DNA from 4 places in the Prochlorococcus sp. MIT 1341 genome. Region 3 is predicted to be linked to each of the others. Evidence: predicted binding sites of a transcription regulator. Region 3 holds the regulator's gene; each other region holds the start of a gene.

Region 1 (7,519 bases), 950 kb from region 3:
CTAATTGAATTAACATTCCAAGTGGCGATTTGCATTTTTTTTTGACTGTTTTTTGCTGGTACCATTAACATTGGGTGCCATTTGGATACTCTGGCAGCAAGGTGAGCAATCAAAAGCATTCCATTAGAAAAAGTCTTAGGCTCGCTTTTTCGTTTTCTGCTTGCCTAATTTCTTTTAGCTTGGTGGAATTTAACTTTGGAGCGAAAGCGCAGTTGAAGGATGCTTTTCAATCTCCGGTGGAGAGAGAGATGTATGAAAACTCCCCTGGCGCTGCGAATGAACCATCGATTTTTGATGCAACAAATCCTATGGAGCTGATGAATTTCTTAAGAAAAGCCACTGCCATGGATGATGCAACGAGCCCATCAGATGCAGTTGATCAGGCGCTTCGCTCATTTGAGTATAAAGAGAGTGATGATTTACTTTCTTCGCCTTCACAGGTAAGTCTTCCTTAGCCCTTATGAAAAGTTTTCGCAAGTTAGAGGGCTGGCTAGATTTCTTTTTGGACCGATTGATGTTCTTTTTATTCGATGCGTAAACATCCGATAAGTCCGGTCACAGAACCCTTGCAGTATCGGGCAATTGGCCTAGTAAGGGCTACTTACTGTCCTAATGAGCCGGATTGCTTTACCAAGGGCAAGCTAGTGGACAAAGAAGGGGTTCAGGTTGAAGCAGTTGTCTTGGGACGAGTTATGGCATTGATGCGCCGTCATCTTGACATCGGAAAACCTCATTTATGGGTGGTTTATCCTCGATGCCGTAAAGAAGATGAGTTACATTTACAAATAGCAGGTGTATGGGAACCAAGTACTCTTGAAACAACTAAGGCCAACGCGGATTTAGACATTGAAGAAGATAAGCTCCCAGAGGGAGATGATTATTTCTCAATCCGCGGAGAATTGATATTTACTAAGCCTGAGACTAGTGATTTGGTTGTAAAAATTCGGCAGAGAGCAAGAGACGATGACGGTAGGATGATGCCTTTTAAGTTGAAGTTAAAGGGAGATTTACCGATTAAAGCACTCCGACATTTTATTAGTTTAGATGTTCGTAGACGTGGTCAGAAACTCTATCTAGAGAATGCTGAAATTCTCGCTCAAATTCCTTCTAAAAATAATAAAAATAAAGATAAGTACTCAAGACAATTGAAAAAAGGTGAAGATCGAAATCGACGAGACAATTAATGTTATTAGTTATCTCTAACTTGTTGTGTGATGTTTTCCCTCCCATACTTTTGAAGTGACAGTTCTATAGATTTTTTTTTTAATTATGAGCGGTTTATTTATTGATTGTCCAACAGGCTTAGCAGGAGATATGATTCTTGCAGGATTGCTCGACTTAGGTGTACCTTTAGAGGTGATTGAGTCCTCTATTGATGCAATAGGTCTGCAAGACAAATATAAAATTAACATCGAAGAAAGTCATAGCCTTGGAATAAGAGGCTTGAAGGTTTCTGTTGTTGCATTAGAATCAGATCCCCCAATGCGACTATGGGGTGATATTAAGCAGAAAATTATAACTGCAGATTTTTCAGATGTTCTGAGAGATAGAGTTTTTAGAGTATTTCAGTCTTTGGCAGAGGCTGAATCTTTGGTACATGGACAACCATTGGACAAAGTGCATTTTCATGAGGTTGGTGCTATAGATTCTTTGGTCGATATTATTGGAGTTTGTGCTGCAATTTCTTACATAAATCCCTCGGAGATTGTTTGCTCTGTTCCATGTGTTGGCCGGGGAATGGTTAACACTTCACATGGAATATTGCCAGTCCCTGCTCCTGCTGTTTTAGAACTAGCTAGAAAACATCAGTTAGAACTTTCTTTTGATGAGAATTGCCCTGAGGGTGAATTAACTACACCCACTGGGTTGGCCCTTATGGCTGTTTTGGCTGAAAGTTTTTCCAGACCTTCTAGTGTTGGAATTAGAGCTATTGGGATAGGGTTGGGTCATCGAAGTTTAGACAGGCCAAATCTTTTAAGGATTTGTGAGTTTTCTAGATCTACTCCCTCTAGTGATTTTAAGGATGGACTTGTTTGGCAAAACTTAGTTGTTCAGGAGGCATGGCTTGATGATGTAACACCTGAGGATTTAGCGGGATTAGAAACACAGTTAAGACAAGCTGGAGCAATAGAGGTAGTTTGTCAACAAGTCCATATGAAGAAAGGTCGCCAAGGCTTCAACCTTTTGGCATTAGTTGCTCCTGAAAAGTCTTTAGAGCTTAGGAAGACTTGGTTGAGGAAAGGATTTACATTGGGGTTAAGAGAGAGATTAGAAGGTCGTTGGGTCTTGCAACGCAGGCTTGGGTCCATTCCATCAAAGTGGGGACCATTGAAAGCAAAGCAAGTACGACGCCCTGGTGGTGCACTGTCGACAAAAATTGAACACGATGATCTGCTTCGTATTAGCTTGCAATCAGGCCAGTCTTTGGAGGATATACGTAGAGAAGCTTCCCTTGGGATTGGGGAGTTTTCACCAGAGCAAGATTGGACATGCTAAAAAGATATTTATTTTCTCTTCTTAATTTTTTAAAGTCGAGACTTCAACAAGCGACTTTGTTTGTCGACATAAGAATAATAATAACATTCACTTGTATTGGGTTTGTGTTATATAGTCTGATCGATAACGCCTCTCAGCTCTCTCAAATTAACCTAGAAGGTAAAACATTTATTTTGCTTTCATTTGGAGCTATATTTAGCTGGATTAGTTTAATTATTAATGCAATTGCATGGAAGATTTTGATAAACTGGCAAGGATATAAAGTTCAAAATATATCTCTAGTAAGTTTATTTTTGAGGAGTAATATTCTCAAATATCTTCCTGGAGGAGTTTGGCACTTCATTGAAAGGATAAGGGTTCTTCGTATGAATTTAGGAGGGTCTTCGGCTATTTCTGCTGTTTTGTTTGAACCTATTTTGATGGTGGTTGCAGCTTTACTATGGGTCCCCTTTGGAGGATGGCAAGCAGGCCTCGCTGTTTGTTGTTGTTTGCCTCCAGTTGTCCTCCTTCCAAGATGCCGTAAACCAGTTTTAAAACTTTTTAGGAAATTAAAGCTGAAGCAAATGGAGAAGATTGAGAAAGAATTTATAGAATCTACAAATTTTTCCAAGGTGGTTGACGAAGGAACGAAATATCCGTTTGCCCCCCTTGGATGGGAAATGTTGTTTATTTTTTTTAGATTCGTTGGCTTTTGGTTTTGTTTGAAAGCTTTTTCTATAACTACACAAATTGCATTTGGTCAATGGTTAGCTGCTTTTGTGATTGCCTGGACTGGTGGCTTGGTTGTCCCAGCTGCTCCTGGAGGGGTTGGAGTTTTTGAAGCGATAATTTTTCTAAGACTTGGCGCGCTTGTTCCTGAAGCTCCTTTTTTGGCGGCTCTTATTGCTTATCGGGTGGTTTCAACCCTTGCAGATGTCTTGGCTGCATTCATGAATCCAAGTGACTCTTTTTATGTGAAAGCTTTTAAGGAAAAGCTTCCTTTAGGGAGGAGCCTTAATCATTAGGAGAAGGTTTGCCTTCTATGGCATTTCTAATAGGAGTGTTAGAGCAATGATGATGAAGATCTAAAGAAATGCATCTTTGTATCGCTGTGAACTTCCCAAACGAATCAAACAGTGCATGATAGTTATGTAGCAACCGCTACCAAAACGTTCACCTCAATACTTATTGAGGCGCAGTTCGACCCAAGCCAAGGAACGGGGACTTGGGCCGCTTTCGGACTCTGAATCATGACAAAACTTCTTTACCGTGGACATGAGTATGTTCAGCACAAGGATCCTGCGGCTAAGCAGCCTGTTGAGCTGACCTATCGACGCAAGATTTACACAAGCAGGAAAGAGCAGGTCGCACCAAAGCACCCTCTTCTTACCTATCGCGGTAAAAGCTATACCAAATAGCAAAAATCTCTGCTTACTTTTATTAGGCTCCGATGGATAATCGGAGCTTTTTTTTGGAGTGAGTTTATTTTTAATTAGGCTCTTATTGGATCGATTAAACTAAATAAAGTTTTTATTAATGGCTATTTATAAATAACGTTAGTTAGAAATTTTTTTCTTGACAATTGTCTCTCCGCTTTCCAATCCAGGTATTAAAGCTGCTGAGGCAATCAGTCCCAAGAAAAGAATCATTAGAGCTGGAAGAATTGACTCTGCCATTCTTTCATCACTTGCATATTGAAATATTCGTACAGATAAAGTATCAAAATCAAATGGCCTGAGAACAAATGTAAGTGGTAGTTCTTTAATTGTGTCTACAAAAACGAGTAAGGCACCAACTGCAATTGGCCCTTTAAGTAAGGGTAAGTGAACCCTGCGAAAAACCTCTTGCCATTGACATCCGAGCCCAGTAGCTGCCTCATCTAGGCTAGGAGAAAGTCTTTCTAAAGCAGCATCAAGACCACCTTTAGCAACAGCAAGAAATCTATTGCTATAGCCCCAGATGAGAAGAATGATAGGAGTTAGTTTTAAGGGAGGACTGCTAAATGATTGGAGAGCAAGAGCTAAAACCGCTCCTGGAATTGCATAACCTATTCCAGAAAGAAACGTTAGGCTTCTTATCCAATGAGAAGTGTTCCATCTTTTCGCGATTGCAAGTATTAGGGCTGCTAGTAAAGTTGTGCTCGCAGCGATTAGGCCGAGACCTAGACTTCGAGCTGTGAGATAAATTAATTCGAGATTTAACCCGGTTTTTAATTGTTCAATGTTTACAAAAGCCCAAAGGAGTGGAACTCCCAGGGTGAAACAGGGAGGTAATAGACCTAAAAGTTGAGCAAGTATTGCGCGGGGACCTTTAAGTTCCCATTCAGGAGATTCGCCTCCTGCAACTCCATCTGTCCAGCGTCTACTTCGACTTCTAAGTATTCTTTCATAGGCGACAAGAGTAATTACTAGGACTAGTGCTATCAGTGCTAAAGCAATTGCTCCTGTTGGATTTCCTTTTGCTATCCAGTTCTCAACAATTCCAGCTGAAATACTAGGAATGTTTAGTAGTTGTACTGCTCCAAGTTCATTAACAATTTCCATACTCATTAGTGCAATCCCCGCCCCAATTGCTGGCATAGCTATAGGTAAAGCGACTTTTCGAAAGCTATTCCAAGGTCCTATTCCAAGACTTCGACATGCTTCTAGTTGACGACGCCCACTTTTTGAGAAGCTTTCTGTACTAAGCAGAAAAACATATGGATAAGTTGTAAGAGTCATAACTAGGATTCCCCAAACCATTCCATAAATTCTGATTGTATAAATGCTCCCTAGGTCAATTAAAGTTGCTGATAAAAGATATGCAGGGGTAGCAAAGGGGATTAATTGGGCAATTTTTAAAAGTCGTCTCCCAGGAAATCTACAGTTTGCAAGAAGCCACCCATTTGCTGTTCCTAAAAATCCACCTAGCAGAGCTGAACCTATGAGTAAATATAAAGTCCCTTTGATTTGATTCACCCCATCGATGCCTAAAGTTACTTGATTATTTCTCAACCCGATTATCCCTTCATTGATAAGGCCTAATAGAGGAGATAAAACTATGATTGCAATAACAATTACGAGGCCATTTAAAAGGACTCTTTGATTATTCTTTCTATTTTGGATCAATGCCATTTGGCTTTAAGAGGAAAGTCTTCAATATGCTTGATTATATTAGCCATTAATAAGCCTAATATGAATAGAATGTTTTACCTCTAGATAAAGAAATTCTCTATGAGGCCTTTTGAGCGAATTCCATGCTCGAGCGTAAAAAGTTTTAATTAAAGCTATTGGCAGAAACTCTCTATATAAAAAGAATTCTTTTACAAGACTAACCTTGAAAAATTTTAAGTATTAAAGGATTGGCTTGTTTTAATTTCCTCAATACTTATTTGCATTATTTTTTGATTTTTAAAGAAAACTATTTATATTATATGAAGTGAGATTTCTATGAATTTCATATTATACACTTCAAGAGTTGCTTTTGAAGCAACTCATGATTTAGTTGACGACCTATTAGGACAAGCTGGTTTCTTTTCTTCCCTTTCCACTCAGAGTCGTCTATACTAAAACGCTTCCCAGCCAGATGAAAAATATGTCTTCTTGTGCTTTCATTAAACCAAAGAATTCCTTTAGCCCTAAAAATTTCTTTAGGTAGTTGGTTGTCAAGAAAATTTTGAAATTTTCTTAAAGATAGAGGTCGATCGCTTGAGAAAGATAGAGAGGAAAATCCTTCTATCTCTTGCATATCTTTGGGTTGACCATGTTCATGTTCATGTTCATGTTCATGTTCATGTTCATGTTCATGTTCATGGTCATGGTCATGTTCATGGTCATGTTCATGGTCATGGTCATGTTCATGGTCATGTTTAGCATTGAAAGTATTTGATTTTTTTTGCTCCGAGATATATTTGTCAGTTTCAAATAGACCTACACTCATTAGTAATGGAAGGGCTACTTGACCTTCTTTACATCTCAAGATCCTAGAACCATTTTTTATTGATTCAATTGATGATTCGATTTGATTTAAACGTTCATTTTCTGCAAGGTCACATTTGTTCAGAAGAATTATATCACCATAAATTATTTGAGACCTTACTATGCCACTTTCCAGTAGTTCGCTGTTGAAGTTTTCAGCATCTATTACTGTTATTATTGAATCGAGACGGGTTGTTTCCCTTAGTTCACTTCCTAAGAAGGTCATGGCTATAGGTAAGGGGTCGGCTAGACCGGTTGTCTCAACAATGATGTAATCAATCGAATCACCTCTTTCAAGGAGCTTCTCAATAGCTCCTACCAGTTCTCCATTTATTGAGCAACATATGCAGCCATTGCTTAACTCGATCATGTCATCACTAGTGGTGATAATTAGCTCATTATCTATACCGATCTCCCCAAATTCGTTAACAAGAACAGCAGTTTTTAATTCTTTTTGGTTTTTTAAAATATGGTTTAAAAGTGTTGTTTTACCTGCACCAAGAAACCCTGTGAGTATTGTTATTGGTACAGGCCCTCTTGAGTCTGAACAGGTTTCACCATCGCTCTCTAAATTGTTGTTTGATAAGTTCATAAATCGTTTTTAGGAATCCAATAAGATTGATGTTTTGGTTTGTACAAGCCTAATGATTCTGAGAGGCAGCTTCATTTATTTTTTTTGCCAAGTCAATGTCCATATTTGTTATTCCGCCAAGGTCATGAGTCGTTAAGCTAATTTTTAAAGAGCCATAGACGTTGCTCCATTCTGGATGATGATTCATTGATTCAGCAATTAAGGCTACCTTTGTCATAAAGCTAAAAGCACAAATGAAATTTTTAAACTTTAAGTCTTTGGAAAGTTTGTTGCCTAGAACGTTCCATCCAGGTAGTTCATCTTGGATGTTTTTTAGAGAGTCAGGGTTAATTAGCTCGAGGTTCATTTTTAGTTAATAGTTGCTGCTTAGCTTAAGACGTAAATTCCGAAATCATGATGAATAACCGTTGTTATTGGTGTAATTTGTGAGAACTTTTCTAGGGATTTCCGCTTAGAATCTTTAGGACTACCTTTTTATTTGGGCTTGATCTAAGCT
Region 2 (7,519 bases), 680 kb from region 3:
GTAAAACTACTATCAATACTCCAATAGAAGATGGCTCTGATATGGACGGATCTCCGAATATAAAGGACTTCAATGCTAAAACAAATAAGCTAAGAGCAGTCAAGTGCCAAGTTGGTCAAATGAAGAAGATTAGGGCTGTAACTATAGCTTTAAGTTTTGGGCTGATTTTCCCTACAGCATCATTAGCTGAAGTGCCAGAAAAAATCCATCAACGCTGCCTTGAGGCAAGGGATTATATGGGTTGTGTCAAAGCCATGCGAAGGAATCCAGGGCTGAAGAAAAATGGGTTTATTGGAATTGGAATACGAATCTTTTTAGACCAAGAGACTGCAAACCTAATTGTTCATTCTTCTATAAAAGGATCACCAGCAGCCAAATCCGGAATCAAATCAGGTGATGTGATTCTCTCTATCGATGGTAGGTCAACAAAAGGGATGGGTCTCAAGGAAGCCATCGAATTAATAAAGGGAGAAGAAGGGAGCAATATCAGAATCGTCTTTGAGAGAATGAATGACTCAGGCAAAAGAAATAAGATCAAACGGCGTCTTAAAAGAGAAAAGATCTTGATTTCTAATCAACCAGTCTCATTACAACCACAATTTAGACAATGGATATATAAAGGATTTCCAGATGATTTCTCACCATTTTTTCCTAAGACAGATTGCAAGCCAACAGAAGAAAACGAAGATAGACTTGGTTTACAAACCTAATTCAAAGAAATCCGCCTTAATAGCAACTTTGTTTCGCTGAAGAGGATCTCAAACAAGAGAGAAGTTGCCAGAATCTTTTAATTATTGGAGCAAAAGCTCATGGCAAACGTCCTAATTTGATTAAATTACAAACCTCGTTATCTAATCATCATCTAAGCCTTGGAGTGAATGAGATGTTTCTTAATGAGTTACACCACCATCCATAATTGTGATATTGGTATCACTAGAATTAGCCCAACGCAACTTGCTCAATTCTTGATATTCAGCACTGTTATAAGCCTCAATAGCAGCTTTTTTGGATGGGAACTCGATAATCACTGCTAATTTTCCACCTTGTCCTTCTACAGTTTTTGACTCCAAATCTTTAGCAAAAACTGCTCCTCCTACTGATTCAACCCAAGGTTGAAATGCTTCAACATATTCAGCAAATGCTGGATTAGTAACGGTTGTCGTGACAATCCAGAAACCCTTGGCCATCAGAAAAAATCAATTCGAAACAGCATTACATGCTCCTTGCAATTTGGAAATGTACGTCAGAAAATAAATACAAAAGTAACTCGGCAAGGGATAATATAATCTTTGCCTTATTAGTAATAGAAGCTTGATTGAAATAGAATAGACATAAGAGGGTGAGAATGTTAAGCCATCCACACATTGCAATATCGCTGAGATCCCATGGCACAACAGGAAATCAACTACTAGCTAATAAAAAGTTCCTTTTGAGTGATAGCAATCGATCTCAGCGAATCAGAAATTTCTATCCAAACTTTATCCAAACTAGAGAAATGGTGAAAATGGAGGAAGAAAAGACAAAAAGCCATTTTTTGTGCCGTTATGAACTACATCTTTAGTCCTTAGTAGCTATCTATAAAGAGGGCATCTGAGTAAAGCGCATTCAGACGCATTCCTCAAAGAGCCTCTTAATCAAGGCCAAAAAATGTGCTTTGACCATCTTCAATCTCTAAGCAATGGAAAAACTTCTTTATCGTGGCAGCAAATATACCCAACACAAAGAAATTGTGTCTAAAAAGTCTGTCCAATTAAAGTACAGGCGGAGCATTTACAATCAAAGAAGACAATTAACATCTAAAGTTCAAAATAATTTAATCTACCGTGGTATCAAATACTTGTCTAAAGGGTCTACTAATAAGCCTTACAGCTCTGAAGCTAATAAAAAAGTCTTCTCGTTAGCAAGGGATATTATTAATGCACAGTTTAATCTGGCCAACGATGAACTGAGTCGCAAACTATGGAATGAGGTTGCAGCTCTTAAAATTGATCCACAACGTATTATTAATCTTATGTATAGATGCTGCTCAAATGAAGATAACCAAAGCATGTTAGAAGCTGATTTAGATTATTTCTCGAAAGAATAATTACAATAGATCCCTCCAAGGCAAACAATTGCAAACACAAGCTAATAATCAAATCTAACGTTTAAATTAAGAGCTAACCTTATTCAAGAAAGGCATATTTGGATTGAATATTATTTTTTGTAGCAATTGCAACATATGAATAGTATGGATCTCTGCTGTAATGGTCATAAATTTATTTTCAAGAAAAGGGCTTTAAATGGTCAACCGCCTCTATAGTCCAAAATCAAAAAGAAGATTAATAACAAGATCTTCTAAGCAAATAAATGATTTAAGCCACCTCAGTAATTTGAATAATGGACTAGATAGAGACATTGCTGCAATGAAGAAAGTTTGGGGAATGCTATTAGAAGGTTCAATCCGTTGGTTTGGCGAAGTAGGTCGTCAATATTAGTTTTCCGATTTGGCTTCTAAAGAGAGATAAAAGAGCCAAATGACTATTTCTTGTATCTAAATATACATAGCATAATCTTCTGATCTACTATAGGAATAGCAGATTAGCAATATTTTAAATACGTCAATCAATCCAAATTCATCTTGGATGTAATAGTGCTGTATCTAAATATACTAAACTTTAAATTCAAGAAATTTCCATTTTGGTTTAATCTGATACATAAAGAGTGAGCCGCTAAATGCATTAATAGGAGATGAATTTTATTCCTTTTGAATGAATAGAAGTCTGGCCTCAAAAAATTTACAAGGCTGAGGTATTCCTCAGTTGATTATTCTCTTTTTTTCACATACCAATCAATAGCATTACACATCTAAACCATGCAACCGTATCTAGAAGGGAAGAAATTAAATAAAATAGAAAAGAATAAGGCAATGAAAGATGGGCTTCTACTAGGTAGTCAAATAGAAGAATTTGCCAAGATTGGTTGGGAGAAAATTGACAAAACTGACTTAGAACTTCGCTTGAAATGGTATGGAATGTTCTGGCGGCCTAAAACACCAGGAAAATTTATGCTCCGTTTACGAGTAACTAATGGAATACTAAATGCACATCAATTAAATTTAATTGCATCTATTGTTGCTCGTTATGCAGAAGATGGAAGTTGCGATATCACTACAAGGCAAAACCTTCAACTCCGTGGAATTCTTATTAGTGACCTACCTGAAATTCTTAGACGTCTAAAAGATGCTGATATAGAAACTATCCAATCAGGGTTTGATAACCCAAGAAATGTCACAGGTAATCCATTAGCAGGAATCGATCCAAAAGAAATTATAGATACCCGGCCATATACATTGGAGTTGGAAAATTACTTAACTAAGAATGGAGAAGGAAATCCTGAATTCTCTAATTTGCCGAGAAAATGGAACACTGCAGTAGCAGGTTCTCATGACAACTTTCTTTTGCATAATGACATTATTTTCCACCCAGTTATAAAAGAAGGGGAACTTGGTTTTAGTGTTTGGGTTGGAGGGATTCTTTCTTCTCAATTAAATGACTACGCTATTCCTCTTAATGTATGGGTTAAACCACATGAAATCTGTAATTTCACAGGTGTAGTTATATCTAGTTGGCGTGATGGTGGAGAACGTTATAAACGACCTAAAGGACGATTTAGGTTCTATTTAAATGAAGTGGGAGTAGAAAATTTTAGGAATCATGTTCAAGAAAAATTTGGAAGACTTATTCCAGACCCTGGTTCTATATTTTCACAAAAACCACGTTCTTTCTTTGGGATTCATCCTCAAAAGCAGTTAGGACTTAACTATGCAGGCATACATATTCCAGTAGGTCGGCTTTCAGCAGAAGAACTTCAAGATTTAGCCAGCATAAGTGCAACCTATGGGAGCAGTGAAGTTCGTCTTACTGAAGATCAAAATGTGGTTATAATTAATATCCCAGACAAGCAAATTGATAATTTTAAAGCTGATCCTTTATTAAAGAAATTTCCTCTCAACCCAAAAACAATAGCAGCAGGGACTGTCTCATGTACAGGTAATACCTACTGCAGTTTTGCTTTGACAAATACTAAAGATCAGGCTCTAAAGATATCTAAAGAGCTTGACTCAGAAATTGATTTACCTGAAGAACTAAAGATTCACTGGACAGGATGTCCCAATAGTTGCGGTCAAGCTTATATGGGCGCAATAGGCCTAACCGGGACAAAAGCTAGAAATGCTGACGGGGAAATGATTGAGGCTTATGACATATCAATTGGAGGAGAACAAGGCCCAAATCAAAAAATAGGAGAGTTAAAACATAAATCAGTACCTACTGCTGAATTGAAGAATCTATTAAAAAGATTATTGATTGAAAATTACTCGGCAATTCCAAAGACCAAGAATTCCTCTGAGAAATTTATTACTTTAAAGCAGATTATTGGTTGGATTCGGCAATTAGGTAAAAGCAGTAATTCTCCATAAGCTGCTTTTACCAAACCAAAATCATTTATTAACTTCTCCATGCAATTTAAATCAAATTCAACTGATTTCTTTAGTCGCATTGTCAATTGGCTAAGTGAATTTGGGAGTGACCGTCCACTCATTAATCGTCAAGGTGGAAGTAAAGATCCTTTTTCAAGGCTAATGAATCGCATTAGTAGGTAAATCAATCAATTTAAAAACATCTTCAACACAATCATTTTCCCAAACATGGATGCAAACACCTCACAAATGGATTATGTCCTTCCTAATGAATTAGTCGATGGAATGATCGCAGCGGGTGGAAAAAAATCTACTGTAAGTACAAAAAACTTACTGGTAAGAGGTTTTTACTCTGGGGCAATACTTGGCTTGGCTACATGTCTAGCAATAACTGTAGGTATTCAATCTGGGATGCCTTTCCTTGGCTCAGTTATTTTCCCGTTTGGATTTGCAAGCATAGTGCTTTTTGGTATGGAGCTAGTTACTGGAAATTTTGCTCTATTACCTATGGCAACATGGGCGGGTAAATCCTCCTGGAAAGCCACATTTAGAAATTGGGGTTGGGTCTGGATAGGTAATTTCTTAGGCACATTTCTTGTAGCAGTTTTACTTTCAATTAGTTTGACAAGCGCAGGCACTATTGACCCTTTATCTGCAGCTGAAGGAGGTAAAGGATGGGCTGTTGTTGCATCAAAACTGATATCTATAAATCAATCAAATGTTCTTACCAAGTATGAGTCTCTAGGGAGTACTGGACTTTTCCTAGCATTTATACGAGGTGTTATTGCTAACTGGCTCGTATGTCTTGGAGTCACAATGGCTCTTGTAAGTAAAAGTGTTCCAGGAAAACTTCTTGCTTGTTGGCTACCAATTACTGCATTCCAAACAATGGGCATGGAGCACATTGTTGTAAACATGTTTTTGCATACAGCAGGTCCTCTTCTTGGCTCTGGAGTGCCCTTCATTAAGGTTATTTTTTGGAATTTCCTGCCAGTTACTGTTGGCAACATTATTGGAGGAATGGTTTTTATAGGCATGCTCTTCTACAGCACACATCGCACCAAGATGCCCAATGTCCTGCCAACAGTTCATGATGAAAAGCTGGAACGAGAACTAGCAGCAGAACTTGGTGCACGCTAAGGCCAAAGGACTATCTATGGCCATCAATGAAGACTCAATCTGGGAAAGACTCAACCAATCCCGCAGGGTTCCCCTCGAGCCTTGTTGGTTGGGTGAGGTTTATTCACTCAATCTTCAGGCAGACCTTCGCTTTGCAATAACTGAGCAACTCGGATTACTAAGCAATAAAGGTTGGCCAGTTTTAGAGTTGATAATCAAAAAAGCAGGAGCTCAACCAGAGTTAATTCATGCAGCAGGACTTTGTCATCAGACTGAGGCAAAAACTTGGTTGCTAAAGCTGCTCAAAGAAGAGAAACAACTCAGGCTGCCAGTTCTGCAAGCACTTGCCTGCTGGGGAGGTGAACTTTCAATCATGCTCCTTAGGAATGTCTTAAGCGAAAAATCCCAACCCCTTCTTTTAGCAGGATTGGAATTACTCAAATTCAAAGTTCATCAACTCAGTGATGATCTTCTTCTTGATCTTGTTCAGAAACCATTAAAAGATTTTCGCGATCCAATTGTGTTATCAACCATTAGGGTTTTACAACGGCGCAATAGTGCAGCCGTCAACTCACAAATTGCAGAAATTGCTAAGAACGGATCAGAAGCAACAGCTCGAGCAGCTCTTCTTGCCCTCAGTTGTATAGCTACTCCCCATAGCCTTGCAACCCTGTCAAATCTTCTCAATGAGCTCCCCCAAGGCCCCCTAAAAGAGATGGCCCAAAAGCAACTTCAACTTCAACTTCAATACAAATAGGTCAAGATAGAAAAAATTGGAATAACTCAGATCTTTTGCCGTTACTAGTTTTCTCAACAGACCCTTCTTATTGGGAATAGAGGAGTTTTTCTGTCAGTTGCGATCTGTTTGTATTAGTAATCAAAACTTGATTGAAATAGAATAGAAATAAGAGGGTGAGAATGTTAAGTCATCCACACATCGCAATATCGCTGAGATCCCATGGCACAACAGGAAATCAACTACTGGCTAATGAACAAGTGCATTTGAGTGATAGCAAGTGCTCTCGGCGAATCGTGGACATTTACTCAAACTTTACTCAAACTCCTTTTTACTTCAAATAAGTGGAATATTGACCTAGAACAACTAGACAAAGGAAAAACAACCAATCATGCGCTGCTTACTTCTTGCCCCACTTTTATTGACATTTTCCATCCCTGTTCAAGCAGCCGATCCAGCTGTTCATTTAGTTCTCTCTTTCTCTAGAGGCACAGGGTCACAGTCCTCTGTATCCATGCCAATGGCTTCTATGGACGTATGCCAGGAAGAAGGAGCATTAGCCACTAGCAGAAACACAAAAGAGTACAACACATTCTTCTGGTGCATTGATGGAGGAGTTCAATAATATGAAACCAAAGCATGCTTTGATTCTTCTTCCATTTTTTGCCTCTCTATTTAGCCCAGCCTTTGCGGACTTTGGAGATGCTGATTTCTCAGAAGAACTTTTTAAAGATGGGCCTAAGAGTTATCACGATGCTTGGTGTCGAAAAATACGAAATAAATGTCGTGTTCGATTTCAAGGATCTGGGATGTGGGTCGAAGGCCAAGGAGGGATTCAAGCTTCTCAGTACATAAAGTATAGAAATGACCAAGATGGCCGAGAACACTACAACTACATCACATATAGAGCAAAGAATGGCCGAATAAAGCAGGCCCTATTTCTTTTCTCTAAAGACAAAGCTCAAAGAAACTTCGTAAAAGCTTTATTTCGCTGGAAAAAACAAGATTCTTTGCCCTATCCCAACTTCCGATTCCCAAATAGCCAAGGGCCACAAGATACGCAAGGTAGAGATAAAGGGCTGAACCCCTATGACAATCCACCTATTACTGACTGGTCAAAGAAAACCAGAGAAATAGATGAAATGTGCGATTCACGTGTCCATAGAAACAATCCTCTTTGTAGGTCTTACAGATAATGGTACTGA
Region 3 (7,519 bases):
GTTCTCTCAATAAAAGGCTCAGTCTTGCTGGCCTTCGAGGTCCTTACGGGCTGGTGTTCTTGTTGGATCGCTCGCAAGGAAACCGAATAGGAAAACCCCTACGAAGAAGAAGACCATTGTGTAAACGGAAATCTTGAGGGCGAGCATTGGGTCCGACCACGACTAAAAATCATTCACATCTTATGAGGCATTGAGGTGAAATCACTAGGGGAAGGGGGGTAGAAGCACCATGATTGGCGCGGATTGAAATGTTTCGAGGCTTAATAAAGCCCTCAGAAGCCAAGGCCGACTCTATATAAAACCAAAGGAATCTAAAAAGCATTGAAAGTAAGAAATGAATATAAAGCCTTGTTAGCAAAGGGGTTGAATTTAACTTTATATTAACTTAATAAGCAAATCTAGAAGTTCTAGAAAAAGGATTATTTAGCTCAAACTGCTCTCTGGTAAATGGTTTATTGAGTTAATAGCAAAAGGTCAACACATCAAAACAAATAAAAAATGCATTCATAAAAGATTTGAAGGCAATTTTTGAAGAAGGCCTATGAATCGCTCGTCTAAAAAGTGCAAAATTTGCAGTCAAAGTATTTCGATTTATAAATCGAAATTCACTGGATTCGCCCCCTCAAAGGGTCGTGTGACAGTTCTTTTTTTGCCACATGACTGTTTTTTAGGGGGCTTTTGGTTCAGCTATTAATCATCATGCTCATCAAAAGGATCGTCGAGTTTCTTAGAGGGAGGGCCAAAAGATGTATAAATACCAAAACCTGTTAAACCAAATAAAGCAACCAACAGGCCTAGCATTAGGGAGAGAGCAGGAGAAGTAGTTTGCATCAAATCACTCGACGAAGTAGGCCTCTTTAGGGGTGTTACCCATAGAATATCGAAACTTAAACTTCAAAAGCGAAAAACCTTCACCATGGGACAAAAAACCGCAATCGGAAGTCTACTCAAATCGATTGGCAATAACGGCCAAGGGAAAGTCGTCCCTGGATGGGGCACCACTCCTGCCATGGCTTTTATTGGTGTAATGCTCTTGGTCTTTCTGACGATCATGCTGCAGGTATACAACCAATCTCTTTTACTCCAAGGGATTTCTGTTGATTGGAACGGTTAATTCCAACCCAAAAAGGTCTACTAAATGAATGTATTTGGCATCGGTCTACCCGAAATAGCGGTTATCGGTGCCTTGGCACTCATAGTATTTGGCCCAAAACGTTTGCCTGAACTAGGTAGAAGCCTTGGCAAAACTCTGAAGAGTTTTCAAGCAGCTTCAGGTGAATTTGAAAAAGAAATTCAAAAAGCCATGGCTGATCCTGAGCCAGTAAACACTTCTGATCTTCAAAACTCACCGGAATTTGAAGAGGGTAAAAAAGTTATTGACTCCGATCATTCAAAAAAATGATCTCAGAATTAAAAGATGAGTCTTGAGGATCTGCGCCTGTTGGTAGGTCTTGGCAACCCTGGCTCCAGATACACCTCTACACGGCATAACATTGGATTTATGGCCATTGAGAGATTGGCCAAAAGGCAATCTGTAAACTTTAAAACGCATAAAAATATTAATGGGCGAATCGCAGATCTAGTAAACAGGCAAAAACAACTAAAGCTTTTACTTCCAGATACCTATATGAATGAAAGTGGCCAAGCAATAAACGCTTGCTTGAAATGGTTCGATATTGAAGTTACTCAAATCCTTGTGATAGTGGATGACATGGACCTGCCTCTCGGACGCCTAAGACTTAGAGCTAGTGGTGGTTCTGGGGGGCATAATGGCCTTCGCAGCACCATTCAACATCTGAAAACAGAGAATTTTTGCCGCTTAAGGATTGGAATTGGAGCGCCACCAGGGGAGCCTGTGTTACGGAAATCAAAAACGACATCTCATGTGCTTGGCAATTTCACCGCCGAAGAAAAACCATTATTGGAAGAAATTCTTAACGAGGTAGTGCTAGGACCTGATTTAATTCAGCGAAATGGCTTCGCAAAAGCTTCTGATCATCTCAACAGCTATTCGCCTCTCCACAATCAGGCCTGATGGGAACGCTCCCAGCGACAACAGCTCATTTAAGAGTAACTAGCCAAAGTTTCACGAAACAATGCCTCAATGGAGTCGTCTCAGCTGGAGAGTTCGAATGGTATTTCAGCTGGTCCTTTGGGAAAGGAAAGCTTCTTGTTGAGCCTTCTCTTGGCAGAGCGCTAATAGAAGATGCCTTACTGCGCTTCCTTATTAGAGCTGACTACAATCTTGAGCCTGGAGGAGATTACGTGTTTACTGTGAGAGCTCGTTTCTAACTCTTTGAGGCCCTGGCCAAGTAAATTTTTTTTCTAAAAAATCTTCAAGGAGAACTAATGCAGCCACAGCATCTAAATCATTTGGCGGAAGAAGCAGTCCCTTTGGGAACCAACCTAAAAACTTACTTATTGGCCATAGTTCGTAATAACGATTTCTTGCTCGAATAGTTGTACCTTTTTCATTAACGAGTGTCACAGGCAAGATCTCTCTCAATATCCCATACACCTCTGAACTAGATGTTCCATTCCCTAAAATCAGTCTTTCTATTTTTGCCTTCTCCTTCCACTGGAGAACTATCTCTCGGACTCTTTTTGGTGAAGCTATTTTCCCATCTAAGACAATTCCAAGCTGTGGGGCAACCAAAACAAGCCCACATTTATGACGTCCGGGATCTATCGATACAAGACATTCCATAAGAGTTATCTAAATCGTTTTTTTTGTTTTTTTTCTACTAGCTTAAGCCTCACATATAACGGATCTGCCGTCTTACTGTTTCTTAAAGCAATCGCTTCCAATTGAACAATATCATCCGATCTTTCCATAATCACTTGACCAAGCTCATTAAGTGAGTTCGAGTCATATCTTAATCCAGTTGCAAGTGACCCTCTTCTTTTAGCTTCTGCCAATGCAGATGCTAAAAGAAGCTTTAAACGATTACGAACAGATGAAGAATTGCGCTCATTTGCCTTTGTTGTTGTTGTTGCCAAAACTTCGCCTTTTTCAACAACTTTTATATTCGGGCGAACTTCTGGAAAACCATATACCACATTTTCCCCTAGCAAAACATTAGCTGCGGAACGAAAGTTAACCACCCATGTCCCGTCCTGACGTATTACTTTCTCAAGTAATTTAATATCATTTTTTGGGACTAATAATATCTGCCTATTGGCCTTTTCCCCTGGTCTAACAAGACTAAAGGCCTCAGAGTTAGCCTGCTGCAATAGACGATCAATAACCCTCTTAGCTTGCTCAGGTTTTTGCAACCTAAGAGTTGCTGTTGCCAATGGTTGTCCACTACTTATAACTACGTTGCCACTTCTTAATGCAATCAAATTTGATTCAAGCTCTTTAAGTTCCTTTTCTCCAGCAATAATTCTTCTACGAACTCTACCTAATTCTAATTCTGTGTTTTTCATATCTTCGTCTTTCTTCACCTGCGCTAGCCGACTTATCTTAAGAGCTTCTCTACTACTCTTAAGTCTTAATTCCAAGTCGCTAAGTTCAAAAAGTCCTACACGCAATTGTCGGCTCACAAGCAACATGAAGCTAAAAGAAACCGCACTAATCAGACTTCCAGTTAATACTGTTATTAATACAGCAGTGCTCCTAGGCCGCAAATTAAAAACGCTTAATCTTGCTTTGCCTACGCGGCTTCCCAAACGATCTCCAAGAGTGGACAGAACACCCCCAAGAATCAACAAAGAAAAAATCAGCAGCCAACCAGTCACATCAAAGGTAATTCAAAAAAGAAGGTTTTCTAGGCCTAATGAGTTGGTCCGGAGCAGGACCTAGCTAAATCGCTTAGCAAGAGCAATTGGATCAAAAACAGTAATTTTCTTGCGCTCAATCTGCACTAGGCCAGAGCTCCTTAAATCTCCCAATAGACGAGTAATTGTGACCCTAGTGGAGCCTATCGCCTCAGCAATTGCTTGATGGGACAGTTTTAGGTCAATAGTTATGCCTTCCTTCTTTGGAACCCCAAAATCTCTGCATAAAACTAGTAAAAAGCTCACTAATCTCGAAGACATATCTCGATGAGTAAGAGTCTCGATCATAGTTTCGGTTTGTAATATCCGACTCGAAAGTCCCTGTAAAAGCAATAATCCTACCTTCGGATCATTCTCCATGGCCTGCTTGACAGAGGTTGCTGGCGCTGTTGTCATCTCAACACGAGTAAAGGCTACTGCGTGATAAAAACGATCTGAACGATGGCCTGTTAGCAAAGACAGAACTCCAAAAAGACTGTTCTCTCTGAGCATTGCCACTGTAATTTCCTCCCCAGACTCATAAACCCTTGAAAGCTTTACTGCACCACGACGTATCAAATAAACCCTCTCGGCTGGATCACCTGGAAAAAAAATCGTCTTTGATCTAGCAACAATCTCAATAGATGCTCCATCTAAACCACGGATTACCTGGTGAAGAGTTTTGTCTTCTGATGGAACTAAATTTCCCAACTTTAAAGCTTCTTTCCTAGAAGGATGAGGGGAGTAACGACTAAAGCCGGATGTAACGCCGGCCATAAACGCAACGTATATTTGTTGAAATTAAGCAGCTTGAGAGAAATCTCATGTAGCAATAATCACTGTTTTCAGTCTTAATGCTCTAATGATGCTTTCTGGGAAGCAAACAAACTTTCCAGGCCCACTTCTGCCATATCTAACAAGCCATTTAGCTGAGGTCTAGTAAAGGAAGCTCTCTCAGCAGTTCCTTGACATTCCAGAAGGTGACCACCCGGGGACATAACTACATTGAAATCTACATCTGCATTTGCATCCTCAGAATAATTTAGATCCAAAAACCCTTCTCCATCCAACAAACCAACTGACACCGCTGCTACCTGTCTAACTACAGGGTTCCTTTGTAATACACCTTGCCGAGTCAAGATCTCACCAGCACGGTATAAAGCCATCCAGGCACCAGTAATTGCAGTCGTTCGAGTCCCCGCATCAGCCTGTATCACATCACAATCAACCAACAAAGTCCTTTCCCCTAATACTTTCATATCCAAAACAGATCGCAAACTTCTTCCTATAAGTCGCTGAATCTCTTGTGTTCTTCCTGACAACTTCAAAAACTCTCGGGTCTGCCTTTGGGGAGTTGATCCGGGCAAGAGACGATATTCGGCACTTAACCATCCTTTTCCGTCCCCTTCTCTCCATTTTGGAATGTTCTCATTCAGGCTAATGCTGCAAATTACAGAGGTTTTACCTGATTGAACTATCAATGAGCTCAGAGCAAAGCCCATTGGTTCCCATGTCACTTTGAAAGGTCGCAAATCCGAAGGTGAACGACCATCCGATCTTTTGTCAGTAGTGATAGGCATTTTTGATCTTAAAAGTTCAACAAGCACATCTACACTACCTATAGTGTAGATGTGCTTGTTATAAACGATTACGCCGCTAGATTTCTTGTTAGTTCAATTACAGTGAATTCGCTCGCGATAAATGTCCGCATGTCCCAATCTCAATGATGGTCTTCGTACACACCGACCAAGCCCTTCTCCAGCCCTGGAAAGTCTTGATCTTAAAAGCCATCAAGATAGATTCAAAGCAGTCCCCCTCCATCTAGTAAAACCAGAAGGACAACTTCACATCCACACAGCTCCATACCGAGGAAGCTTTTCGATGGTTCTAAGTACAGCAATAAGAACTGCAGGACTAGGGAGTCGCGTAATGATTGCCCAATTCTTAAAAGGTGGGGTCAACCAAGGCCCTGAAGGATCTATAGATCTTTGCGGAAAGCTCTCATGGATAAGGCCTGCAATCGAACGCTGTATCCCGATGCAATCCCCCACAAACAAAAGGCGAAGCCACTCCGAACCTGAGACGAAAGCAGTCCAAACAATATGGGAAATCTGCAGAAAACACTTATTAAAAGGCGATCTCGATCAACTGGTTCTGGACGAAATCGGCCTAGCCATCTCGTTGGGGTATCTAAATAATGAGATTGTGATGGAAGCTCTAGAGCAACGTCCTAGAACGATGGATATCATCCTCACTGGACCATCCATCCCTGAGCCAATCATGACGATGGCAGATCAAATTACCGAATTGCGCTTTGGAATCTAATGCTTAAAAACGACCGTTGGATTACTGAACAAGCAACCGCAGGAATGCTTGTTCCCTTTCAAAAAGGACTTGTTAGGCATCTAGAGCCGACTAAAAGCCAAAAACCTGTATTGAGCTTTGGTTGCTCTTCTTATGGCTATGACCTTCGTCTTTCCTCAAAAGAATTCTTGATATTCCGACACGTACCTGGAACAGTTATGAACCCAAAAAGATTCAATCCCGCAAATCTGGAATCAACTCCCCTGCAAACAGACGAAGACGGAGAATATTTCATACTTCCAGCACATTCCTATGGATTGGGCGTGGCTTTAGAAAAGATGAAAGTTCCATCTAACATTACGGTTGTTTGCTTAGGTAAAAGTACATACGCGCGACTTGGAATCATTGTCAACACAACACCAGCTGAAGCCAGTTGGGAAGGGCACTTAACCCTAGAATTTAGTAATAGTTCAGGAGCAGACTGCAGGATCTACGCTAACGAAGGAATCTGCCAACTCCTCTTTTTTGAAGGCGACCCTTGCGAAACAACGTATAGCGATAGGAAAGGCAAATATCAACATCAGCCTGAAAAGGTTACTCTTGCAAAGATCTAGCCTGGGGGGCTATTTTTTCAAGCCCAATCGTTTAACTCAAAGGGGAAAGATCAATCACAACTTCGTACAAATAAAAAGTTGAATCTAGCAAAGAAAATTTCATGCTATAATTATTAAAAATTCTTGCCAAGATGGCCCGCGTTGAACTTATAGCCATAACTCCAGACGCAGAAAAAACTATGGCATATATTGCCAGAGTTAGCAATCCCAAAAACCAAGAAAACAAAGATTATTCAGGACTATTAAAATATTGCATAAAAAATGAACATTGGAGTGTTTTTGAGCAGGCTTATATGACAATCAAAATCGAAACAAGTAGAGGAATCGCAGCACAAGTCTTAAGGCATAGATCATTTACCTTTCAAGAGTTTTCTCAAAGATATGCTGACAGTACGCAGTTAGGTGAAATACCGATTCCTGATCTCCGCCGCCAAGATGTAAAGAATAGGCAAAACTCAACTGACGACCTATCTCTTGAGACAACTGAACTATTTAGAGAAAAAATAAAAACTCACTTTCAAAATTCACTTGAAATTTATGAAGCAATGCTTGCCGCTGGGGTAGCGAAAGAATGCGCTCGTTTTGTACTCCCCTTGGCGACTCCAACAAAAATATATATGTCTGGGTCATGTCGCTCTTGGATTCATTACATCAAATTACGTTCTGGGCATGGCACACAAAAAGAACATATGGATATTGCGAATGAATGTAAGAAGATTTTCTCGAGTAATTTTCCAACAGTATCAAAAGCTCTGGAATGGGTTTAATTATCTCAGAAGGCTCATGAATGGCTCATAGGTTTAGAGCTATTCTCATTTGATCTTGAGGTAGCAAGCTCAAAT
Region 4 (7,519 bases), 810 kb from region 3:
TCTATGAGCTGAAATATTCCCTAGAACTTTTCCTCCCATATTGGTTAGTTGGTCCTGTATTATTTTTAGGGACAGTACTAATAGTTATCCTTATAATCCAAGTAGGTCACCCTTGGCTAAAGGAACTTCAAAATAAAAAACCATGGCTAAAAAGAAAAAGGAAAGATGTTATAGATTTACCTAAGAGTAGGCGTCATGCGGCCCAACAAAGTCTTCAAAGTATTGACCGGCTAATTGAATACCTACAAGACAATATCTCAAGAAAAGGTTTAGTCGAAGAACGAAGAAGGGTCGGACAAGAACTTGCCCGTGGTGACCTTGTAGTGGTAATTTTCGGTACAGGATCTAGTGGTAAAACATCATTAATAAGAGCATTACTAAATGAAATTGTTGGCAAAGTCGGAGCGGCGATGGGTTCAACAACTACAAGTAAATCTTATAGGCTTCGTTTAAAAGGGTTCGACCGAGGACTTAAATTAATTGATACTCCTGGCGTATTAGAAGCAGGGAAGGATGGCCTAGATCGAGAAAAACAAGCCAGAAAAATTGCCAGCCAGTCCGATTTAATGGTTGTGGTCGTGGATGGAGACTTACGGGCTTCAGAATTGAGAATCATTCAAAGTCTTAGCAACCTTGGAAAGAGGCTTCTGTTAGCACTCAACAAATGTGATTTACGTGGGGAAGAAGAAGAAAGAAAACTACTTTCAGTTCTTAGATCTAGATGCAGAGGATTAATAAAGCCTGAAGACATAATTCCTGTCAGCGCAGCTCCACAATCCGTCCCAAGACCAGGATTAAAACCATTACAACCACCAGCCGAGGTGAATTCCTTAGTCCAAAGACTCGCGAGTGTTCTTCATTCAGAAGGAGAAGAACTTCTCGCGGATAATATCCTCCTTCAGTGCAGGCATTTAGGAGATGCAGGTAGACGTTTACTAGATAGACAAAGAAAAATCGAGGCAATTAATTGTATAGAACGTTACAGCTGGATAACCGGTGGTGTAGTTATGGCTACTCCATTACCAGGAGTAGATCTTCTTGGAACAGCCGCTGTTAACGCACAAATGGTTATGGAGATAGCGAAAGTCTATGGAATCGAGATAACCCGGGCACGCGCACAAGAACTTGCTATTTCTGTTGGAAGAACCCTTGCAGGATTAGGTGTTATAAAAGGTGGAATAACTATTATTGAAGCCACGCTAAGTTTAAGTATACCTACGTTAATTCTTAGCAGATCAGTACAAGGTGTTGCAGCAGCATGGCTTACACGTGTAGCAGGAGAAAGCTTCATAACCTACTTCCAACAGGATCAAGACTGGGGTGATGGAGGTATTCAGGAAGTTGTACAGAAACACTACAACTTAAACAGCCGTAAAACATCTATGGAGAAGTTTTTAGAACTTGCCCTCAAAAGAGTCGTGGAACCAATGCACCAAGATAGAAAGCGGCGTCGGCTACCACCACGCCCAAAGCCTCGGGGGGAGGTGGAAGCATGGGACCTCGAGAATCCAGAAGAGTGATCATCAACAGATAGACAACTCCTATCAATACCGAGAAAGTTCCCGTTATTAATGCAACCCATCGGCTCCTAAATGAAGTTTTAGTCATCAGCTTTTCTTCTGCAAAGAATCATTCAAAATTTTCGCTAGGTTCTCAAGATGAATACTTTTTGTATTTGGATTACCTAGCACTGCCTTGAGATAATACTTTCCCTTATAAGAGTGCCTTGAAAGCATAAATTTTTGATTCAACAAAGCCTCTCTTGTAGTAGCCGACCAAAGTAAAGATTTCTTTTGATCAATATTTTTTGGAGTAAAAGTTATTAAGTGCAAAGGCCCGCCAAGAATATTGAAACTAGAAGCATCTAATTTTGCATTTAGAAAACAACGACGATTTATTGCACTAACAAGCAAATCATTTATCCCTTCCTCTCCTAACTGACGGAGACCTAACCAAAGCTTGAGGACTTCAGCAGGTTTAGACCCCTGAAGCCCTAATTCACCTCCATGTGATTCACTCCAGGCAGGCTCCATATAAGGCAGTCCAGTAGAAAAGGTGTTTGAGAGATGAGATAAATCTGCTACAAGCAACAATGAAGATGTTTTTGGTATCCCAAGAACTTTCTGAGGATTCAAGGTTATTGAATCAGCCTTCGCGATTCCATTTACCAGTTGTGAAGTTTGTTCGGATAAAGCAAAAACGCCACCAATAGCGGCATCTACATGTAACCAAATACCTTGTTTAGAGCAAATTTCTCTTAATTCCACTAAAGGGTCTACCGCTCCACGAGCAGTAGTGCCTGCAGTTCCAACTACGGCAAAACATTTGCGTCCATTCTCCTTAAGAAGGTCCAAACGATCTCTAAGAAGGTCAAGCAACATCATTCCTTGATCGTCTGTAGGTATCAGCTCCAAAGCGTCATCCATTAACCCCATTACACGAATAGCTTTCAAAAGAGACACATGGGAGTCTTCACTTGCAACTACTACTGCCATTGAGTCATCCCTCAATCCAGCAATATTACGAGCAGCCACAAGAGCCATTAGGTTGCTCAAACTACCCCCACTGGCCGCTACGCCCCCTGAACCAGAAGGTAATCCCAAGGTATCTGCGAACCATCTACAGATTTCTCTTTCCAATCGAGAAAGACTTGGCGATAATTCTTCAGCTAAAAGATTGTTATTAAGTCCCGAGCAAATCAAATCTGCTGCAATCGATGCTGTTAAAGGTGGAGGGTCTAAGTGTGCCAGAGCACCAGGATGAAGAGGCTGATACGCCCCCTCCATTACAACCTGAAGCTCATCAAGCAAAGCGGCAAAGGGAAGGCCTCTCTTATCAGGCCTAACTGAAGGGAGGGAAATATCCGCTGGCAATGGACCTCTTTCGGTTGCCTCACCAAACCATTGGCACAGTCGAGCACTAGCATCCTGCAAAAAAGACTGCAGAGTTGGGTCCACAACATCTGGCGAAGCAAATAACGCCAACGAAGTGACCGGCTTGATTTGTGTAGTGCCAGCCAAGAACTAACCTTGTTCAGATCTCATTCTGGCTCCTCATGGCAATCTGCGATATCAACAAGCGATAATTTTGAGCTCTTGTCAAAGCCCTCTGAACTATCTAAAGAAGCAATCGATTCATGGATGAAGCGCCTGCTTAATAGAGCCAAAATTCTTGGCATGGCTGGAGAGGTTCCTGTTTGTGCCGTAATACTTGACAATAATGGGAAATGCATTGGCCATGGCTGCAACACCAGAGAGAGGTCTCGCGATCCTCTAGGGCATGCAGAATTAATGGCTCTTAGACAGGCTGCACTTCTTAAAAGCGACTGGCGCTTCAACGACTGCACATTAATTGTGACGCTAGAACCATGCACGATGTGTGCAGGTGCATTAATACAAGCCCGAATGGGAAAAGTAATTTTTGCTGCTCAAGATTTAAAAAGAGGTGGCCTTGGGGGAACAATTAATTTAGCGAGTCACAAAAGCGCTCACCATCGCATGATTGTCGAGAGTGGAGTTATGGAAGAAGAAGCCCGAAATCACCTTCAGAAATGGTTTAAGCAGAGGAGGAAAGCGTCTCGCGAAAACTTGGAAGTTCAGAATCAAACAAGTTGAGCAAATACTCAACATTTTCTGGTGTGGCGTTGTAACCCATCAACCCAATTCTCCAAACCTTTCCAGCAAGAGAACCCAATCCACCACCAATTTCAACTCCATATTTTTTAAGCAAGTGACTACTAAAGGCTTTGCCATTTACACCATCAGGAATAACTACAGTTGTAAGAGTCGGCAATCTCAAGTCCTCAGGGACATGAAGAACAAGCCCTAGACGTTCCAAGCCATTCCAAAGCTTATAAGCATTTTTTCTATGCCTTTCCCAGGCATTTTCAATCCCCTCCTCAGCTAAAAGTCTTAATGCTTCCCTCATCCCAAAATTCATATTGACAGGGGCAGTGTGGTGGTAAACCCTGTCACTACCCCAATATTGATTTAACAGCGAAACATCCAGATACCAATTTGGGACCTTCCCAGCTCTATTAGAGAGCTTCGCTTCTGCACGAGGTCCCATAGTGAAAGGTCCAAGACCAGGAGGACAACTCAAACCCTTCTGACTACAGCTATAAGCTAAGTCAATTTTCCATTTGTCTAGGAAAAGGGGAACTCCACCAAGAGAAGTAACTGTATCGAGGAGCAAAAGACAATCATATTTTCTACATAGATCTCCTATCCCATCCATAGGCTGACAAACTCCTGTTGAGGTCTCTGCATGGACCATTGCAAGAATTACTGGGCGATGAGTCGCCAGAGCCTCCTCAACCTCCGCTAAAGAGAAAGCCTCTCCCCATTCTTTTTCAAAAGTTACAACTTCAGCTCTATACCTGCTTGCCATGTCTGCCATTCGGTTCCCGAAGTAACCGTTTATGGCAACTAATACTTTTTCGCCTGCCTCTATGCAATTCGCGAATGTTGCCTCCATAGCAGAACTACCAGTTCCACTCATTGGAAGGGTAAGGCGATTGTCTGTCTGCCAGACATACCTGAGCAAATCCTGCACCTCCCCCATTAAATCAATGTAATAAGGGTCAAGATGTCCAATTGGAGGTTGAGCTATTGCCCGTAGGACATCCGGGTGAGAATTAGAAGGACCTGGTCCAAGCAATAGACGCTCAGGGACAGAAATTGGCTTGAAGTCCTTTTTGTGACTTCGGTCAATTTTTGGGAAGTATTGCGTCTTCGACAAGACTCTTGATTAGTGGAGTGATTTCCTAAAGCCTACGCTGACGGATTTCCTCACGCGAATTTTTTTGAGGGATTGCAATGGCAACTTCTAAAAACAAAAACCATTCAAAAGCTCAAATCTCTTGCCCTGAAAGGGGTTTAGGTAATTGAGGACCAAAAACAAGCCTTTGGTGTTTTAAAAAAGTACTTGTTGATACAAAACAAAAGGGTCAGGTCTCTCTAGTTTCTATGTAATACCTAATTAATTCAGAAGTACTTTTGATATGAACAAATCCTCCCAAGACGTTCTCCGCCAAATAAAAGACCAAGGCATAGAACTAATTGACCTGAAATTCACTGATCTTCATGGGAAATGGCAGCACCTAACAGTCACAGCTGACATGGTTGAAGAGGAAAGTTTTAAAACTGGTCTCGCTTTTGATGGCTCTTCCATTCGTGGCTGGAAGGCTATCAATGAATCAGACATGGCAATGGTCCCTGATGCCAGCACCGCCTGGATAGACCCGTTTTACAAACACAAGACTCTCAGTCTGATTTGCTCCATACAAGAGCCTCGTAGTGGAGAACCATATTCAAGATGTCCTAGAGCCCTGGCTCAAAAAGCCCTCACATATCTTGGAAGTACAGGACTAGCAGATACTGCCTTTTTTGGAGCAGAGCCAGAGTTTTTCATATTCGATGATGTTCGTTACAACTCAAGTGAAGGGGGCTGCTTTTATAGCGTTGACACAATTGAAGCCCCCTGGAACACAGGAAGGATTGAAGAAGGTGGAAATCTCGCCTACAAAATCCAAATCAAGGAAGGGTATTTCCCCGTAGCGCCAAATGATACTGCCCAGGACATCAGGTCTGAGATGCTACTTCTAATGGGCGAATTGGGTATCCCTATAGAAAAACACCATCATGAAGTCGCTGGAGCTGGTCAACACGAACTTGGAATGAAGTTTGCAGAGTTGATCAATGCAGCTGACAATGTAATGACTTACAAATACGTAGTCAGAAACGTTGCACGTAAATATGGGAAAACTGCAACATTTATGCCAAAGCCTGTCTTTAATGATAATGGAACTGGCATGCATGTTCACCAAAGCCTTTGGAAAGGAGGCCAACCTCTCTTCTTTGGAGAAGGAACATACGCGAATTTGTCACAAACTGCGCGTTGGTATATAGGTGGAATTCTTAAGCATGCACCCTCCTTCCTAGCTTTTACCAATCCAACAACTAATAGCTACAAGCGACTTGTACCAGGTTTTGAAGCGCCCGTAAATCTCGTCTATTCACAAGGGAACAGGTCTGCAGCAGTTCGAATCCCTTTAACTGGACCAAGCCCTAAAGCTAAGCGATTTGAATTCCGCCCTGGAGATGCAATGGCCAATCCATATCTCGCTTTCAGTGCCATGATGATGGCTGGAATAGATGGGATTAAGAACCAGATTGACCCTGGTGATGGCGTAGATGTTGATTTATTTGAACTCCCTGCAGAAAAGCTGGCAAACATCGCAACAGTTCCATCTTCACTAAATGGAGCATTAACCGCCCTAAAGTCTGACAACAAATATCTCACAGAAGGTGGTGTATTTACCGAGGACTTCATAGAAAATTGGATAGACATTAAGTATGAAGAGGTCCAGCAACTTCGTCAGCGTCCACATCCACATGAATTTGTTATGTACTATGACGCATAGTCATCCAAATTATTAGTGATCTAATTTTTAAATCGAAAGGCTTGCCTAGTCTTACCTTATAAAGGCCAGGCATATCTTTTCTTATAATTCAATAGAAATAAAAAAGTCGAATAATTGCCTTAGTCTATTTTTTATGAGAAATTTTGCACCATTCTATCTACTGATCCTCTACCTCTTCTTCTCTCAAACCTTAGCCCTCCCTCGAAGAGATATCATAAACATAACAGCACAGGAAAAGCTAATTAAAACAAATACTAAAATCGAACTACTTGAACAAGCAATTCGAGAAAGAAACCATAAGGAAGTATGCATTCAATCATCGGCATTAGTAAATTTAATTAATAAGCATTTTTCAGAACTAAAAAAATTAGAGCCTCAGCATAATTGGAAAGAGATTAAAGAAGCGATCCATCAGATCTCTTTGAGAAGCTGTAAAAGATGAGCTTCTCACCTCTTGATTGATCACTCAGACCAATTGACAAGTTACATAATCTCTACTCCAAACAATTATTTGATAGTTTTGTTAGCGTATTTTGAATCTCTCTTACAGTTTTTTTGCTCAAGCAAAGCCCCTATAGCAGAAAAGTTAATCAAACCAATTTCATGGCAGAACCAGAACTAACCAAACTTGCTTATAAGACTCTCCAGTTCAGCAAGAGTCTTGCTGGATTAGCTCACAAAAGCCTTAGTACAAAAATAATGGAGATACTTGCACCAAGTGCCGTCCCAAACCTTCAGCCAATCTCAAGAGAACTACTTTTCGAGCTACGCAAATCCATTAATCACCTCGAGGATTCTGACTGGCAAGACGCCGAAGATGGTATTTACCCAAAAGCACAGCTTTTCGAGGCCCCATGGCTTGATTGGGCAGGAAATTACCCATTAGTCTGGCTTGACCTGCCTTCTACATGGGAAAGGCGGAAAGGAAATAAAATTCATGATCTCCCCAATGAGATAGACAAAGCTAAATTCCCCGATTACTACCTTCAAAATTTCCATCACCAAACAGATGGATATTTAAGCAACCACTCCGCTAATTTATATGACTTACAGGTTGAAATCTTATTTAATGGCACTGCAGATGCAATGCGAAGA

What was found. The regulator NtcA, encoded in region 3, controls nitrogen genes in cyanobacteria. The targets are predictions, from matches to a motif close to GTANCNNNNGNTAC.
Region 1: a site for NtcA is predicted at 3,627-3,640, ahead of SOI84_RS09585 (DUF4278 domain-containing protein). Genes of this name have one in related genera too.
Region 2: a site for NtcA is predicted at 2,638-2,651, ahead of SOI84_RS08060 (ferredoxin--nitrite reductase). Genes of this name have one in related genera too.
Region 4: a site for NtcA is predicted at 4,923-4,936, ahead of glnA (type I glutamate--ammonia ligase). Genes of this name have one in related genera too.

What each region holds. Positions count from the first base shown of each region.
Region 1 is NZ_CP139304.1:1,857,231-1,864,749, forward strand. It holds gene xth (exodeoxyribonuclease III) at 1-35, opposite strand, end outside; gene SOI84_RS09565 (hypothetical protein) at 102-455, shown strand; gene SOI84_RS09570 (hypothetical protein) at 531-1,184, shown strand; gene larC (nickel pincer cofactor biosynthesis protein LarC) at 1,270-2,496, shown strand; gene SOI84_RS09580 (UPF0104 family protein) at 2,484-3,500, shown strand; gene SOI84_RS09585 (DUF4278 domain-containing protein) at 3,726-3,893, shown strand; gene SOI84_RS09590 (iron ABC transporter permease) at 4,032-5,588, opposite strand; gene SOI84_RS09595 (GTP-binding protein) at 5,911-7,023, opposite strand; gene SOI84_RS09600 (4a-hydroxytetrahydrobiopterin dehydratase) at 7,073-7,369, opposite strand.
Region 2 is NZ_CP139304.1:1,592,316-1,599,834, reverse strand. It holds gene SOI84_RS08080 (PDZ domain-containing protein) at 42-710, shown strand; gene SOI84_RS08075 (DUF1330 domain-containing protein) at 891-1,187, opposite strand; gene SOI84_RS08070 (DUF4278 domain-containing protein) at 1,679-2,086, shown strand; gene SOI84_RS08065 (hypothetical protein) at 2,283-2,477, shown strand; gene SOI84_RS08060 (ferredoxin--nitrite reductase) at 2,855-4,459, shown strand; gene SOI84_RS08055 (formate/nitrite transporter family protein) at 4,709-5,599, shown strand; gene SOI84_RS08050 (HEAT repeat domain-containing protein) at 5,589-6,335, shown strand; gene SOI84_RS08045 (hypothetical protein) at 6,706-6,939, shown strand; gene SOI84_RS08040 (hypothetical protein) at 6,941-7,510, shown strand.
Region 3 is NZ_CP139304.1:911,284-918,802, forward strand. It holds gene SOI84_RS04630 (photosystem II reaction center protein I) at 19-147, opposite strand; gene psbN (photosystem II reaction center protein PsbN) at 691-831, opposite strand; gene psbH (photosystem II reaction center phosphoprotein PsbH) at 917-1,114, shown strand; gene SOI84_RS04645 (TatA/E family twin arginine-targeting protein translocase) at 1,139-1,402, shown strand; gene pth (aminoacyl-tRNA hydrolase) at 1,418-2,035, shown strand; gene SOI84_RS04655 (DUF3146 family protein) at 2,035-2,292, shown strand; gene SOI84_RS04660 (resolvase) at 2,270-2,707, opposite strand; gene SOI84_RS04665 (DUF3084 domain-containing protein) at 2,713-3,741, opposite strand; gene ntcA (global nitrogen regulator NtcA) at 3,802-4,536, opposite strand; gene rph (ribonuclease PH) at 4,611-5,339, opposite strand; gene SOI84_RS04680 (cob(I)yrinic acid a,c-diamide adenosyltransferase) at 5,461-6,084, shown strand; gene dcd (dCTP deaminase) at 6,084-6,677, shown strand; gene thyX (FAD-dependent thymidylate synthase) at 6,809-7,444, shown strand; gene SOI84_RS04695 (thioredoxin domain-containing protein) at 7,459-7,519, opposite strand, start outside.
Region 4 is NZ_CP139304.1:104,363-111,881, reverse strand. It holds gene SOI84_RS00540 (YcjF family protein) at 1-1,520, shown strand, start outside; gene SOI84_RS00535 (pyridoxal phosphate-dependent decarboxylase family protein) at 1,608-3,020, opposite strand; gene SOI84_RS00530 (nucleoside deaminase) at 3,141-3,614, shown strand; gene SOI84_RS00525 (alanine--glyoxylate aminotransferase family protein) at 3,556-4,740, opposite strand; gene glnA (type I glutamate--ammonia ligase) at 5,003-6,424, shown strand; gene SOI84_RS00515 (class I SAM-dependent methyltransferase) at 7,028-7,519, shown strand, end outside.